Regions from separate parts of the Staphylococcus sp. MZ3 genome, predicted to be linked through region 1. Evidence: predicted binding sites of a transcription regulator. Region 1 holds the regulator's gene; each other region holds the start of a gene.

What was found. The regulator Rex, encoded in region 1, represses fermentation and respiration genes when NADH is low (regulators of the CRP and FNR family bind a similar motif). The targets are predictions, from matches to a motif close to TTGTGAAATATTTCACAA.
Positions count from the first base shown of each region.
Region 2: a site for Rex is predicted at 2,272-2,289, ahead of KI230_RS01080 (L-lactate dehydrogenase). Genes of this name have one in related genera too.
Region 3: a site for Rex is predicted at 1,323-1,340, ahead of arcA (arginine deiminase). Genes of this name have one in related genera too.
Region 4: a site for Rex is predicted at 1,785-1,802, ahead of KI230_RS12055 (nitrate reductase subunit alpha). Genes of this name have one in related genera too.

Region 1 is NZ_CP076026.1:2,088,032-2,092,189, reverse strand. Features, by position in the region: gene KI230_RS10230 (ABC-F family ATP-binding cassette domain-containing protein) at 1-1,641, opposite strand, end outside; gene KI230_RS10225 (redox-sensing transcriptional repressor Rex) at 1,894-2,529, shown strand; gene KI230_RS10220 (YeeE/YedE family protein) at 2,833-3,912, shown strand; gene KI230_RS10215 (sulfurtransferase TusA family protein) at 3,972-4,158, shown strand, end outside.
Region 2 is NZ_CP076026.1:253,896-258,053, forward strand. Features, by position in the region: gene KI230_RS01060 (DUF488 domain-containing protein) at 70-426, opposite strand; gene KI230_RS01065 (hypothetical protein) at 582-755, opposite strand; gene KI230_RS01070 (globin domain-containing protein) at 781-1,926, opposite strand; gene KI230_RS01075 (hypothetical protein) at 2,081-2,188, shown strand; gene KI230_RS01080 (L-lactate dehydrogenase) at 2,499-3,452, shown strand; gene KI230_RS01085 (PTS transporter subunit EIIC) at 3,773-4,158, opposite strand, start outside.
Region 3 is NZ_CP076026.1:2,702,568-2,706,725, reverse strand. Features, by position in the region: gene aur (zinc metalloproteinase aureolysin) at 1-239, shown strand, start outside; gene KI230_RS13335 (arginine repressor) at 606-1,055, shown strand; gene KI230_RS13330 (hypothetical protein) at 1,058-1,225, shown strand; gene arcA (arginine deiminase) at 1,402-2,637, shown strand; gene argF (ornithine carbamoyltransferase) at 2,670-3,680, shown strand; gene arcD (arginine-ornithine antiporter) at 3,771-4,158, shown strand, end outside.
Region 4 is NZ_CP076026.1:2,441,349-2,445,506, forward strand. Features, by position in the region: gene KI230_RS12055 (nitrate reductase subunit alpha) at 1-1,695, opposite strand, end outside; gene cobA (uroporphyrinogen-III C-methyltransferase) at 2,004-2,981, opposite strand; gene nirD (nitrite reductase small subunit NirD) at 2,972-3,286, opposite strand; gene nirB (nitrite reductase large subunit NirB) at 3,290-4,158, opposite strand, start outside.

The sequences.
Region 1 (4,158 bases):
TTCTTCTTGGTGCGCTTTCAACGCTTCCGCTTCCTCAACTTTTTCAATGTAATATTGATAATCTCCTAAATACATCTTTCCGCCATCAATTGTTAAATCAAATACCTTGTTTGCTAATTGGTTAATAAAGTAACGATCATGGGAAACAAATAGTATTGTTCCTTCAAAATGTTGGAGTGCTTGCTCTAACATTTCTTTTGAATCTATATCGAGGTGGTTGGTAGGTTCATCTAAAATAAGTACATTGTCACGTTGCAACATAAGTAGTGCTAGTTGTAAACGTGCTTTTTCACCACCAGATAAATCATTAATTATCTTTTTAACATCGTCTTGTACAAATAAGAAACGACCAAGAACTGCACGAATATCTTTTTCATTCATTAACGGATATTGATCCCACACATAATCTAAAATCGTTTTACTAGATTTAAATTCTGCTTGTTTTTGATCATAATAACCAATTTGTAAATTTGCGCCGAAAGTAATATCGCCATTAAGCGCTTTTTGTTGATTAGCAATAGTTTTAATTAAGGTCGATTTTCCAATACCATTTGGCCCAATGATTGCTATATGATCGCCTTTAGAGACCTCTATACTGATAGGTTTGGTAATTGCAGTTTGATAACCGATTTCTAAATTTTTTACATGCATGACGTCATTACCTGTATTCCGGTCAAAGCCAAATTGAATATTTGCACTTTTGGCATCTAACATTGGTTTATCAATGCGTTCCATTTTTTCTAAAATCTTACGTCTACTTTTTGCCATTCCACTTGTTGAAGCACGGGTAATATTTTTCTCAACAAAAGTTTCTAATCGTTTTATTTCTGCTTGTTGACTTTCATATTCTTGCATTCGTTTTTGATAATATAAATCCCGTTGCTGTATAAATTCCTCGTAATTACCAACATAGCGTTTGACATCACCTAAAGCCACATCATAAATTTGAGTAACTATTTTATCTAAAAAGTAACGATCATGGCTGATGATGACGATTGCACCTTTAAAATAACGTAGATAATCTTCAAGCCACTTTGTCGTTTCTAAATCTAAGTGGTTAGTAGGTTCATCTAAAAGTAATAAATCAGGTTCGTTTAATAGCATTTGAGCTAAAGATAAACGTGTTTTTTGGCCACCGCTAAAATCATTGATAGGTTTATTGAAATCTTCTTCACTAAAATTTAACCCGTGAAGTACTGTTTTAATTTTACTTTCATATTGATACCCTTCTAATTGTTCAAATTGATTCGATAAAGATTCATAACGGGACATATGTGTTTTATATGTATCACTATCGTAATCATTTGCATGTTTTGATAACCAATCTGTTTCTTCTTTGATTAAGCTTTCCATTCGTTTAATATGTTCAAATGGTTTTGACATTTCTTCAAAAACTGTTGCATTAGAATTTAAAGTCATTTGTTGAGTTAAATAACCTAGTTTTAAGTTTTTAATTTTTGACACATTTCCAGAATCATAGTTTTCTACGCCAGCTATAATTTTCATCAATGTTGATTTACCGGCGCCATTTCTTCCTACGATACCAATTCGTTCACCAGTTTTTACTTCAAAATCAACATCAGTAAATATATCTTCACCATCGAACGATTTTGATATATGATTGAGTTGTAAAAGTATCATTCGATCTTCACCTTTCGTCTTTCTCAAATTTTATTAACTTATGAAAAAAGTCGTAATTATTACATTAATAACCATTTTACAGTATAAAACGCCGTCTTGAAACTAAGATATTTATTTTTAAAATTCAATAATGTATAATATTTAGGTATTCATTGTAATCAATTATTTGTTTTTTAATAATCTAACAATTACGCTCTAACTCGTTTGAATACATAGATATAATTCATTCAAACACGAAGGAGGAAATAGCGAATGAGTGACCAAGTTAAAATTCCTCGAGCAACTTTAAAACGTTTGCCGTTATATTATAGATTTGTCAGTTCATTAAAATCTAAAGGTATAGATCGTGTAAATTCAAAAGCGATTAGCGATGCGTTACAAATTGACTCGGCAACAATTCGTCGTGACTTTTCATATTTTGGCGAATTAGGTAAAAAAGGGTACGGATATAATATAGATAGTTTATTGGATTTCTTTAAATCTGAACTAAGCGAGAGTGACATGATCAAAATCGCAATTGTCGGAGTTGGGAACCTAGGGAAAGCTTTGCTCACATATAACTTTTCAATACATGACGATATGACGATTACAGAAGCGTTTGACGTAAAAGAAGATGTTATTGGCCAGAAAATAGGGAACGTTATTGTTAAAGATAACGATGAATTAATAACAACATTGAAGAAGGAAGAAATAGATGTTGTGATTCTAACTACACCAGAAAGAGTTGCACAGAAAGTTGCAGATGAACTCGTCCAAGCTGGTGTGAAAGGTATTTTAAACTTCACTCCTGGTAGAATTAATACGCCTTCAGATGTGCAAGTACATCAAATTGACTTAGGTATAGAATTACAGTCGTTATTATTCTTTATGAAAAATTACAGTGAATAAATGTGATGTTAGCTTTGAATGATTAACCTTGTTATATCTTTAATTAATTATAGAACAGTCTGGGACTAAGTATGTCTCAGGCTTTTTCTGTTATGTTTGAAAATGAAAGGAAAAACTGTTGTGTTGATAAATATAGTATAGGTTAATAAATTAACACGTAGAGATATAATGATGAATCGTAATTAATCGCCTTCCTTATATGAATATAATATAAATATCAAAAATATTGTGTATAAGGTTGAAAACAAGAAAATCATCACCTATAATACATACTAAACTTATCGGAAATGAGAGGTTAGGATTATGTGGATGATTTTTAGTGGCTTAATTGTCGGGGGACTCTTAGGTTTTGTCATGCAAAGAACAAGATTTTGTTTAACAGGTGGCTTTCGAGATATGTATGTGCAAAAGAATAATAAGATGTTCTATGCATTATTAATCGCTATTACTATTCAAAGTATAGGATTATTGATTTTGACGGCAACAGATATTTTACAAATTCCTGCACATAGTTTTCCAATATTGGGAACAATTATAGGTTCTTTTATTTTTGGAATTGGAATAGTATTGGCTGGAGGATGTGCAACAGGTACTTGGTATCGCGCTGGTGAAGGGCTAATTGGTAGTTGGATTGCATTAGTATTATATGCTGTTACTGCAGCAATCACTAAAACAGGGATTTTAAAGCAAGTAATGGATAAAATTAATCAACCAACGAATGTAAATAGTGATATGTCTCAAACAACTGGCATTCCGTTTTGGGGATTAGTCGTTATATTAACTATAATCACCATTTTTCTAGTTGTAAGAACACTCAATAATAAGAAAGTTCGAGTTGCTGTTCCAAAACTAAAGCAACGTTATACAGGTATTAGATATTACCTTTTCGAAAAACGATACCATCCATTTATTGCAGCAATTGTAATTGGACTTATCGCACTCTTAGCTTGGCCAATGAGTGCATCAACTGGAAGAAATGACGGTTTAGGTATAACAACGCCATCAGCAAATTTAGTACACTTTTTGATTACAGGTGAAACTAAATTTATTGATTGGGGTGTCTTTTTAGTTCTAGGAATTTTCATTGGTTCATATATTGCAGCTAGAGGATCAAGAGAATTTAAATGGCGATTGCCAGATAAGATTACAATACGAAACAGTGCTATTGGTGGCATATGTATGGGATTTGGTGCGTCAGTTGCTGGTGGTTGTTCTATCGGTAACGGTTTGGTTGAAACAGCAACGATGACTTGGCAAGGATGGATTGCGCTAGCATCAATGATAGTTGGTGTATGGACAATGAGTCATTTTATCTTTGTTCGTCCAATGAAAAAAGTACAACAACAATCTGCAAAGGTTAAACAGCAAACGCAAATAGTATAGAAGATTATTATGCAAATGATGTTGATCAAATAAAAGTGATTGGAAAAGGAGAAATAATTATGATACACGAATTAGGTACAGTAGGAATGGTATGTCCATTTCCGTTAATTGAAGCGCAAAAGAAAATGGCAACATTGCAATCTGGAGATGAATTAAAAATTGATTTTGATTGCACGCAAGCGACGGAAGCTATTCCAAATTGGGCAGCAGAAAATGGATATCCTGTAACAAACTATGAACAAATTG
Region 2 (4,158 bases), 960 kb from region 1:
GCTTTTTAAAAATAAATATTAGAAATGAAGTTAGCAACATTTATAGTGATTCACGATAAACATATATAACTAAGTATTGAGCAACTGCTGTAGTACTACAGCTTGGTTATGTTTAGTATCTTTTGCTGCATATAACAATAGAACATGATTATGCTGATTTACAATATCCTTTAATTTTTCAAAAGCATCTTTTTGCGCATCCTGATCACGTAATTCTTTTTCATATTTTTCTTTAAAAGCTCCAAAAAGTTTAGGATCATGTTGGAACCATTGTCGCAACTCAGTAGAAGGGGCAATGTCTTTTAACCAATAATCTAGGTTAGCAGTTCTTTTCGAAATACCTCTCGGCCAGACTCTATCGACTAGGATACGAATAGCGTCGGTATTATCTTTATTGTCATAAATCCGTCCAATATCTACGGTCATCTTGTGAACTCCTTTCTTATGAAATTCAGTGAGCATACATCAATGCATGTTGTGGTGGGACGACGAAATAAATTTTGCGAAAATCTCATTACTGTCCCACTCCCAATTAAAAAACAGCCATGACAAAGTAAAGTCATAGCTGTTTTTTATAGATGTCATTTATTTTTACGTTTAGTTAAATACTTCAAACCAACTGCAAAGACGGTGTAACCGGCAAGTGTTTGAATCAATGTTTTGATTAAATTGTTATTTTTGACAACAATATTTGCGGTAACAATACTCGCGAAATATAATGCAAATACTTTTACGTAACGTTGATTAAGTTTCATATGAGCACTAAACCTCTTTTCTCAATTATACTGCAACGCTTAGTCTTGGAATAAATGTTTCGTAGTGTACGCGATCCATATCGTAATTTAAAGATTTAAGTGCTTCGATCATAGATTGTAAGAATTTTGTACCACCACAGATATAAATTTCAGGTTTATTTGCTAAAAATACTTGTAATTCTTCAGCGCCAATATAGCCTTGTTTATCTTTTAAGTGTGTATATAATTTAGCGTTGTCATGATGGCTTGCGATACTGTTGAAGTTGTCTTTGAAAGGTAAATGTTGTTCATTTTCAGCAACTTGAACCATCTGTGTATCTAAACCTTTGGCAGAGGCAGCTTCATACATAGCTACTAAAGGTGTAACACCAATACCTGAACCTAAGAAAAGTTGTGGTTCAGTCGTATTCTCTAATACGAATCCACCTACAGGCGCAGCTAAATTAATTATATCGCCTTCTTTAATCTCATCGTGTAAAATTGTTGAAACTTCGCCTTCATGTTCTGTTGTGACATCACGTTTAACGCCAAAAGTTAAATGGTTTTTTTCACCTGATACGATAGAATAGTGACGTTTAGCTCTATATGGAAGTTTATCACTAGAAACATCAACTGTGATGTATTGGCCTGGTGTAAATTCACTAAAGTCATATTCTTCAGTTTCAACTGTAAATGATTTAATGTCTTCAGATTCTTGTTTAATATTGGTAATTTTGAATGGTTTAAAACCAATCCACATCATTTGATCATAAATTTCTTTTTCAATTTGGATGAACACATCCGCAATAACACCATATGCTTTTGCCCAAGCTTGAATCACAGGGTCATGTTCTTCTAAACCTGTCACGTCTTGGATTGCTTTTAATAAATTTTCCCCCACAATTGGATAATGTTCAGCATAAACTTGTAATGCACAGTGTTTATATGCGACTGGCATAATGACTGGTTTAATAACACTTAAGTTATCGATATTAACCGCAGCGGCCATTACAGCTTGTGCTAATGCTGAAGATTGCATGCCTCGTTTTTGGTTCGTTTGATTAAACATGTTTAAAAGTTCAGGATGCGCTTTAAACATTTTTGGATAAAAGATTGACGTAATTTCTGTCCCTTTCTCTTTAAGTAAAGGCACCGTTTGTTTGATAATGTCTTTCTCTTGTTCTGTAAGCATGATACTCCTCCTTTAATCTGTCTATTTTGATTATTCTACTAAAAATTTCGATATTCAATTAATTGGTTTGAGAAAATATAAATAAAATGGCAAATTTGATAATTGTATGACATTTTTAATTTTTTAAATACTTATCAATAAGCATTGTGTACAATTGTCTGTTTGCACACCGACGATTGCGCGCATTTATTTGACTAATTCAAAAAACATTGTTGTTTTCTTAGAAAAAAGTAAACATGATAATAAAAATGTGAAAGTGTAAATAATCACTGGCGAAGTACGAAGACTAAAGACATCTAAGATGTAATCGTATACAAATTAAAAAGGTGTAAAAATTAAAATAAAATGTGAAATAAATCACAATTTAATATTGACCCAGTACTTAATGCATGTTACATTTTATATGTGAAATAAATCACAAACTTAAAAGCGGATGACACATGACCTTTTAAGTTATGCGTTGAAAATAAAAGAGATGTTTATTTGCTTTTGTATCGTCAATAAGCAGCATTAAACTAACATATTTGAAGCTACATGTATGTTAGTGAATTAATCATAAGGGAGTTTTTGTAATGAACAAATTTAAAGGGAACAAAGTTGTATTAATAGGTAATGGTGCAGTAGGTTCAAGCTACGCATTTTCATTAGTGAACCAAAGCATTGTTGATGAATTAGTCATCATTGATTTAGACACTGAAAAAGTTCGAGGAGATGTTATGGATTTAAAACATGCCACACCATATTCTCCAACAACAGTTCGTGTGAAAGCTGGCGAATACAGTGATTGTCATGATGCGGATCTAGTTGTCATCTGTGCTGGTGCTGCACAAAAACCTGGAGAAACACGTTTAGATTTAGTATCTAAAAACTTGAAAATATTCAAATCAATTGTTGGTGAAGTAATGGCATCAAAATTTGATGGTATTTTCTTGGTAGCTACAAATCCTGTTGATATTTTAGCGTATGCAACATGGAAATTCTCTGGTTTACCTAAAGAACGTGTTATAGGTTCTGGTACAATTTTAGACTCTGCACGCTTTAGATTATTGTTAAGCGAAGCGTTCGATGTTGCGCCACGTAGCGTCGATGCTCAAATTATTGGTGAACATGGTGACACTGAATTACCAGTATGGTCACACGCTAATATTGCGGGTCAACCTTTGAAGACATTACTTGAACAACGTCCTGAGGGCAAAGCGCAAATTGAACAAATTTTTGTTCAAACACGTGATGCAGCATATGACATTATTCAAGCTAAAGGTGCCACTTATTATGGTGTTGCAATGGGATTAGCTAGAATTACTGAAGCGATTTTCAGAAATGAAGATGCCGTATTGACTGTATCAGCATTATTAGAAGGCGAATATGAGGAAGAAGATGTTTATATTGGTGTTCCAGCAGTCATCAATAGAAACGGTATTCGCAACGTCGTAGAAATCCCATTAAACGACGAGGAACAAAGCAAGTTCGCACATTCAGCTAAAACATTAAAAGATATTATGGCTGAAGCAGAAGAACTTAAATAACTTTTTATAAAATCTATACCATTCCAAAAATTGTAAAACCTTACCCCAAAAAATTGTATAAAGGGCTATTTGATACAACTATATGTGTCGAGTAGCCCTATTTTTAATGTAGTGAAAGTCGTTGTTGAAATTAAATTCAAATCTGGCACTTAAGCTTTAATCATAGCATTAAGATGATTGTCTAGCAGAGGCGATTTGCGGGCTCACTACAGTGCATGATGAACTTAATGCTTCAAATGTAACATTAAAAATAAAAGCAACGATGTCACTTCTTACTTCGTACATCGTTGCCATTAGTTCTGTTGATATTTCGGTTAGTCTTAATCCCCGAGCAATTCTTCAATTTCATTTTTGATAACTGTAACGTGAGGCCCATAAATTACTTGCACACCAGTGCCTTGCTGGATTACACCTTTGGCACCAGTACTTTCGAGTAATACTTTATCGACTTTGTCATTTTGATGAAGTGTGACGCGTAGTCTCGTTGCACAACAGTCAACGATTTCAATGTTATCTTTGCCTCCCAAACCAGCAACAATTGTTTGTGCTCTTTCAGTAGCCTCAACTTGTTGTGCTGCAGCTTTATCTTCTCGACCAGGTGTTTTGAAATTAAATTTCGTAATTAAGAATCTGAAAACGATGTAATACAAACAGAACCACACAATTCCAATAGGTATGACGTATAGGTAGTTTGTTTTACTATTAC
Region 3 (4,158 bases), 610 kb from region 1:
ATAATGGTGGCGTACATACGAATTCTGGAATTCCAAATAAAGCAGCTTATAACGTGATTCAAGCAATAGGGAAATCTAAATCAGAACAAATTTACTACCGAGCATTAACGGAATACTTAACAAGTAATTCAAACTTCAAAGATTGTAAAGATGCATTATACCAAGCGGCTAAAGATTTATATGACGAGCAAACAGCTGAACAGGTGTATGAAGCATGGAATGAAGTAGGCGTGGAGTAAAAATATATAAACAAGAAGAAGTAATGTTAAACACTTATAAATAATTAAATTTTAAATACAGCTTATATATGGGGTATACCTACATTGATAATTGACTTTGTAGGTATACCCTCTCTTTGTAATTAGATGAGAGGAGTGTGAGGGTTGTCTGCCGAAAGACTACTCGGCAGTCTAAAATCATTACAAGTAGTAGATATGTGATAATTAAATGCTGACTTAGAATACAAAATTCATTTTAAAAGTTGTCACAAAAAATTTACATGTATTTTTATTATCTTTTGCAAAACAAAGTGTTAAATTATAAATGAAACATGCATGAATTTATTTTTTAATACAAGAAACGTAACTACCAAAGGAGTTTACAATATGAAGAAAAGTAAACGATTAGAAATTGTTTCTACAATAGTTAAAAAGCATAAGATTTATAAAAAAGAACAAATCATTTCATATATTGAAGAATATTTTGGTGTAAGATATAGTGCAACAACAATTGCTAAAGACTTGAAAGAACTTAATATATATCGTGTCCCTATCGATTGTGAAACATGGATTTATAAAGCTATTAATAATCAAACAGAACAAGAGATGAGAGAAAAGTTTAGACACTATTGTGAACATGAAGTTCTAAGTTCAATCATCAATGGTTCATACATTATCGTCAAAACCTCACCTGGTTTCGCCCAAGGCATAAACTATTTTATCGATCAGCTAAATATAGAAGAGATATTAGGTACGGTGAGTGGAAATGACACTACATTAATCTTAACTGCCTCAAATGATATGGCAGAATACGTATATGCAAAATTATTTAAATAGACATGTATCAAATGAATAATAAAAATTTGTTTCGTATCACGTGTACTCAAGTTAGTTACCAAATATTAACTTGTGTACGCGTTTTTTTATGGAAAGAAAGAATTCATAGTCATTCAATTGACTGTATAAAAAACTTTATACAACATGTTTTTATGGGTATTTTTGAATAAAAAATGCATATTTTGACCCAAAATACCTTTATTTATGTATAAAAATCCATTATTATGTATTGTATAACAAAAAGATATGAAATTTTCGACTTTCTTTATGTGAATATAATCACATGTAAGCGTTTGAAGATTGTCTATACTCTAAATGAATTCAAAGATAAAAGGAGGAAATAGACATGACAGATGGTCCAATTAAAGTAAATAGCGAAATTGGAGCTTTAAAAACTGTGTTACTTAAGCGTCCTGGAAAAGAATTAGAAAATTTAGTACCTGATTATTTAGATGGATTACTATTTGATGATATTCCATATTTAGAAGTAGCTCAAAAAGAGCATGACCATTTTGCGCAGGTGCTAAGAGAAGAGGGTGTTGAAGTACTTTACCTTGAGAAGTTAGCAGCTGAAAGTATTGAAAATCCTCAAGTAAGAAGTGAATTTATTGATGATGTATTAGCAGAGTCTAAAAAAACAATATTAGGTCATGAAGAAGAAATTAAGGCATTATTTGCGACACTTTCTAATCAAGAACTTGTAGATAAAATAATGTCAGGGGTACGTAAGGAAGAAATTAATCCGAAATGTACACATCTAGTAGAGTATATGGATGATAAGTATCCATTCTATTTAGATCCAATGCCAAACCTTTATTTTACTAGAGATCCACAAGCCTCAATAGGACACGGTATAACAATCAATCGGATGTTCTGGAGAGCACGACGACGAGAATCAATATTTATTCAATATATTGTAAAGCATCATCCTAGATTTAAAGATGCGAATATTCCAATCTGGTTAGATCGAGATTGCCCATTCAATATTGAAGGCGGCGATGAACTTGTTTTATCTAAAGATGTCTTGGCTATAGGCGTTTCAGAACGTACATCTGCACAAGCTATTGAAAAGTTAGCGCGACGTATTTTTGAAAATCCGCAGGCGACGTTTAAAAAAGTAGTAGCAATTGAAATTCCAACTAGTCGAACTTTTATGCACTTAGATACAGTATTTACAATGATAGATTATGACAAATTTACAATGCATTCAGCCATTTTAAAGGCAGAAGGCAATATGAATATATTTATTATTGAATATGATGACGTAAATAAAGATATTGCCATCAAACAATCTAGTCATTTAAAAGATACTTTAGAAGACGTACTAGGTATAGATGATATCCAATTCATTCCAACAGGAAATGGTGATGTCATTGATGGTGCTAGAGAGCAATGGAATGATGGCTCAAATACATTATGTATAAGACCAGGCGTTGTAGTGACTTACGATAGAAACTATGTATCGAATGATTTATTGAGACAAAAAGGCATAAAAGTCATTGAAATATCTGGTAGCGAACTGGTACGTGGACGTGGGGGCCCTAGATGTATGAGTCAACCACTATTCAGAGAAGACATTTAACGTAATAAATTATAGAAGCGAGGGTGAAAATAATGACAGAAATTCAAAAACCGTATGATTTAAAAGGCAGATCATTATTAAAAGAAAGTGATTTTACCAAAGCAGAATTCGAAGGACTTATTGATTTTGCAATTACATTAAAAGAGTATAAGAAAAACGGTATTAAGCATCACTACTTATCTGGAAAAAATATTGCACTACTATTCGAAAAGAATTCGACGAGAACGCGTGCAGCGTTTACAGTTGCGTCTATTGATTTAGGTGCGCATCCAGAATTTTTAGGGAAAAATGATATTCAATTAGGCAAAAAAGAATCTGTAGAGGATACTGCGAAAGTATTAGGTAGAATGTTCGATGGTATTGAATTCCGTGGTTTTTCACAACAAGCTGTTGAAGATTTAGCGAAGTTCTCTGGTGTGCCGGTGTGGAATGGATTAACAGACGATTGGCATCCTACACAAATGTTAGCTGATTTTATGACAATAAAAGAGAATTTTGGATATCTAGAAGGAATAAACTTAACTTACGTTGGAGATGGACGTAATAATATTGCGCATTCATTAATGGTAGCAGGTGCTATGTTAGGTGTTAATGTAAGAATTTGTACACCTAAATCATTAAATCCAAAAGAGGCATATGTTGATATTGCAAAAGAAAAAGCGAGTCAATATGGTGGTTCAGTCATGATTACGGATAATATTGCAGAAGCAGTTGAAAATACAGATGCTATATATACAGATGTTTGGGTATCGATGGGTGAAGAAAGTGAATTTGAACAACGTATTAATTTATTAAAAGACTATCAAGTGAATCAACAGATGTTTGATTTAACAGGTAAAGATTCAACGATATTCTTACATTGTTTACCAGCATTCCATGATACAAATACACTTTATGGACAAGAAATTTATGAAAAATATGGATTAGCTGAAATGGAAGTTACAGACCAAATCTTTAGAAGTGAACATTCAAAAGTGTTTGATCAAGCTGAAAATAGAATGCATACAATTAAGGCAGTAATGGCAGCAACATTGGGGAGTTAATCACTAAATGGAACGATATGAATATGATGTGTCTGATGATATAAGTGTCATGTACAGACACCTCATATTGGTATTAAAGGAGAAATGAATATGAACGAATCAGGAGATAACAAACTCAGTAAATCTTCTTTAATTGGACTAGTTATAGGATCCATGATTGGTGGCGGTGCGTTCAATATAATGTCTGATATGGGCGGTAAAGCCGGTGGATTAGCCATTATTATTGGTTGGATTATTACAGCTATAGGAATGATTTCATTAGCGTTCGTATTTCAAAATTTAACCAATGAACGGCCGGAGCTAGACGGTGGTATTTATAGTTATGCTCAAGCAGGATTTGGCGATTTTGTAGGATTTATCAGTGCTTGGGGATATTGGTTCTCAGCGTTTTTAGGCAATGTTGCCTATGCAACACTATTGATGTCAGCAGTAGGTAACTTTTTCCCGATTTTTAAAGGAGGCAACACATTACCAAGTA
Region 4 (4,158 bases), 350 kb from region 1:
CACATAGTGAGCCCAACCGCCACCATTCACACCTTGACAGCCACATAACATAACTAAGTTTAAGATTGAACGATAAATCGTATCTGAGTTAAACCAATGGTTAATACCCGCACCCATGATAATCATTGAACGCCCTTCAGTATCGATAGCGTTTTGCGCAAATTCTTTCGCTACTTGAATGACAACACTTTGTTTTACGCCTGAAATGGCTTCTTGCCAAGCAGGTGTATATTTTGATTCTGCATCGTCGTATCCTTTTGATTCTAATTTATGATCAAAACGACGTACGCCATATTGACTTGCCATTAAATCAAAAATTGTAGCAATACGGACTTTGTCACCATTTGCTAAAGTGACTTGTCGAGTTGGAATTGGACGATTGAATATCCCATCTCCATCACTATCAAAGTATGGGAATTGAATTGTTTCTAATTCGTATCCACCTTCTGTCATTGATAATGTAGGGTTAATTTTAGAACCATCTTCTGTTTCTAGTTTTAAGTTCCACTTCTTACCTTCTTCCCAACGTTGACCCATTGTGCCATTAGGTACTACTAAACTATCGCTGATTGCATCATGAATAACTGGCTTCCATTCGCCTTGCTCTGTTGTTTGACCTAAGTCACTCGCTCTTAAAAATCGACCCGCTTTATATCCGTTTTCATCTTCATCCAGCATGATAATAAACGGCATATCTGTATATTGTTTGGCGTAATTTATAAAGCGTTCATTAGGTTGATTAACATAATGTTCTTGTAAAATAACATGCGTCATTGCTTGTGCAATTGCAGCATCTGAACCAGGATTCGGTGCTAGCCAGTTATCTGCAAATTTCACATTTTCTGCGTAATCTGGTGCTACTGAAATGACTTTTGTACCTTTATAGCGGACTTCAGTCATAAAATGTGCATCCGGAGTACGTGTTAAAGGTACATTAGACCCCCACATAATAATGTATGATGCGTTATACCAGTCGCTTGATTCAGGCACATCTGTTTGCTCTCCCCAAATTTGTGGAGAGGCAGGTGGTAAATCTGCATACCAGTCATAAAAACTAAGCATTTCACCACCAAGCAAATTGATGAATCGAGCACCTGCTGCATAACTAATCATTGACATCGCTGGAATAGGTGTAAATCCTGCGATTCGATCTGGACCATATTTTTTTATTGTATACAGTAATTGTGCTGCGATTATCTCTGTAACGTCTTTCCAATTTGAACGCACGTGCCCTCCCATACCTCGGGCTTGCTTATATTGTTTGGCTTTGTCTTCATTTTCAACAATAGACGCCCATGCAGCAACGCGATTACCATTGTTTTCTTCTAATGCTTCAGTCCATAAATCCCAGAGTTTTCCACGAATATATGGATATTTGATTCGAAGCGGACTGTATTCATACCAAGAGAATGACGCACCTCGTGGACATCCTCTCGGTTCGTATTCAGGCATATCCGGACCACAACTTGGATAGTCAGTTTGTTGATTTTCCCAGGTAATCACACCATTTTTCACAAATACTTTCCAAGAACATGAGCCTGTACAGTTAACACCATGTGTTGTTCTTACTTCTTTATCGTGGCTCCAACGTTCTCTGTACATTTTTTCCCATTCTCTACTTTTACTTTCTAGGATCGACCAATTCCCATTAAATTTTTCTGTTGGCTTAAAGAAATTCAATCCAAATTTTCCCATATTTATATCCTCCTACGTATAAAAATACGATGTGTAGATGTCGTGTTTTTAAATACTTTAAAATGCCCAAGACTATTGCTTTAATTAGATTGTACATTTTTTCACAAACATAAAATATTAGGGAATCACCTAATTACTTAAGGAATTTCCCTATCAATAACGGGATTTCATTGAAATAATACACAATCATGTATGGTCGTGCTTATTGCCAATCTAAATCGTTCAAATTTGGCACAACGACAAATAAGGCTTCAACACGAATATATTCTCTCGGTTGAAACCTTACTTATTCATTTATTTTTTATAAATTAGTGACATAACACTGTATTAGCATCTGCACGATCGGTTGAAATATATGTTACATTTTCTTGCTGCTTAATAAATGCATCATAGTAATCATATTGCGACGAATGATATGTGCCATTCGATGTATCATTTGGGTTTAGCAAACAGCCATAACCTTCGTCATATAAATGTTCACAGAGCATAAGGGCGTCATGTTTAGAACCACTTACTACATAAAATTGCTTCATAGAATCATATGATTTAGGAGTGTTTTCAGTATAACCAACAACTTCCCCAATAATACATATACCTGGTTTCGCCTCAATTGAATAGTGTTGCAATTTTGAAATAATATTACTTAAACGCCCCTTAACAACAAACTCGTTAAAACACGATGCTTGAAAGACAATCGCTATCGGGTAATCAATATCTGTGTATTGTTGTATCTGTGTGATAATTTTCCCTAAACGTTTTACCCCCATATAAATTGCTAACGTGCCACCATTCACTAAGGAATTGACATCCACTTCATTTTCTTCTGAATCTTTAAAGTGACCTGTAGAAAATGTCACACTTTTAGCAACTGTACGCATTGTCAAACCTGTCTGCATAGTAGCAACTGCTGCGCTCGCTGATGTCACCCCTGGTACAATTTCAAACGCAATATGATGTTCATTTAGTGTGTCGACTTCTTCTTGCACACGACCAAATATCGCTGGATCGCCACCTTTAAGTCTAACAACCTTGTTATATCGACGCGCTGCTTCCACGATACAGTCATTTATTTTTTCTTGCTGAATATGTTTTGCATACGGCTTTTTACCAACATCGATAATTTCAGTAGTCAAATTCGCATATTGTAAAATTAACGGATTCACTAATCGATCATATAGAATGACATCCGCTTCACGTATTAAACGCTCAGCCTTTTTAGTCAAATAATTCGGATTACCTGGGCCCGCACCTATCAAGTAAACCTTGCCATATTCCTCTACAGACATATATATACGTTCCCGTCTGTAACTTCTACCTCATAAACATCTACGCAACCTTCATCAGGTTCTTGAACAATACCTGTGTTTAAATCAATTTTTTGATCGTGGAGCGGGCAAAATACATATTCCCCACTCACTGTCCCTTCAGACAATGGTCCTTGTTTGTGTGGACAGATATTGTGAATCGCATGAATTTTGCCACTTTCTGTTAAAAACAATCCTACCTCTTTGTCTTTGACAATAACCTTTTTTCCAATTAGGGGTGTTAATTCATCTATAGTTGTCACTTTAATTTTTTCTTTTGTTTCCATGTATTACACCTTCTCCACTTCAAAAATTTTACGTGCTTGCGCATTGCTAGTTATTGCTTCCCAAGGTTCAGCTTCGACTGCTTTTTTAGCATCCATAATGCGTTCAAATAGTTCATTTTGTCTTTCTGGGTCAAGTAAGACTTCTTTTACATTTTCAAATCCAAGTCTTCTTAACCATGGCGCTGTTCTTTCAGCATATATACCTGTTTCGCGATAATATTGCATCAAAGCACCACATAATTTGATTACTTCATCTTCTGTTTCTACAGTTGTTAAAAATTCAGCTTTTTCAACTTCTGTACCACCATTACCACCGATATAGATTTGGAATCCATTTTCAACTGAGATAATACCAAAATCTTTAACACCTGATTCAACACAACTTCTTGGGCAGCCTGATACACCCATTTTGAATTTATGAGGTGTATCGATGTATTCAAATGTTTTTTCTAAACGAATGCCAAGTCGTGTCGTGTATTGCGTACCAAATCGACAAAACTCTTTACCAACACAGCTTTTAACTGAGCGTGTTTTCTTACCATAAGCTGATGCTGAACGCATACCTAGGTCTTCCCATATATTTGGTAATTCTTCTTTTTTAACTCCATACAAACCAACACGTTGTGAACCTGTCACTTTAACTAGTGGCACATGATATTTCTTAGCCACTTCTCCTAGACGAATCAGTTGGTCTGCATCTGTAACACCCCCACGCATTTGAGGTATAACAGAAAATGTACCATCATTTTGAATATTCGCATGGTAACGTTCGTTAGCAAATCTTGATTCTCTTTCATCTTCATGATCATGTGGATAAACCATGTTCAAATAATAGTTAATCGCAGGTCGACATTTTGGACATCCACCTTTGT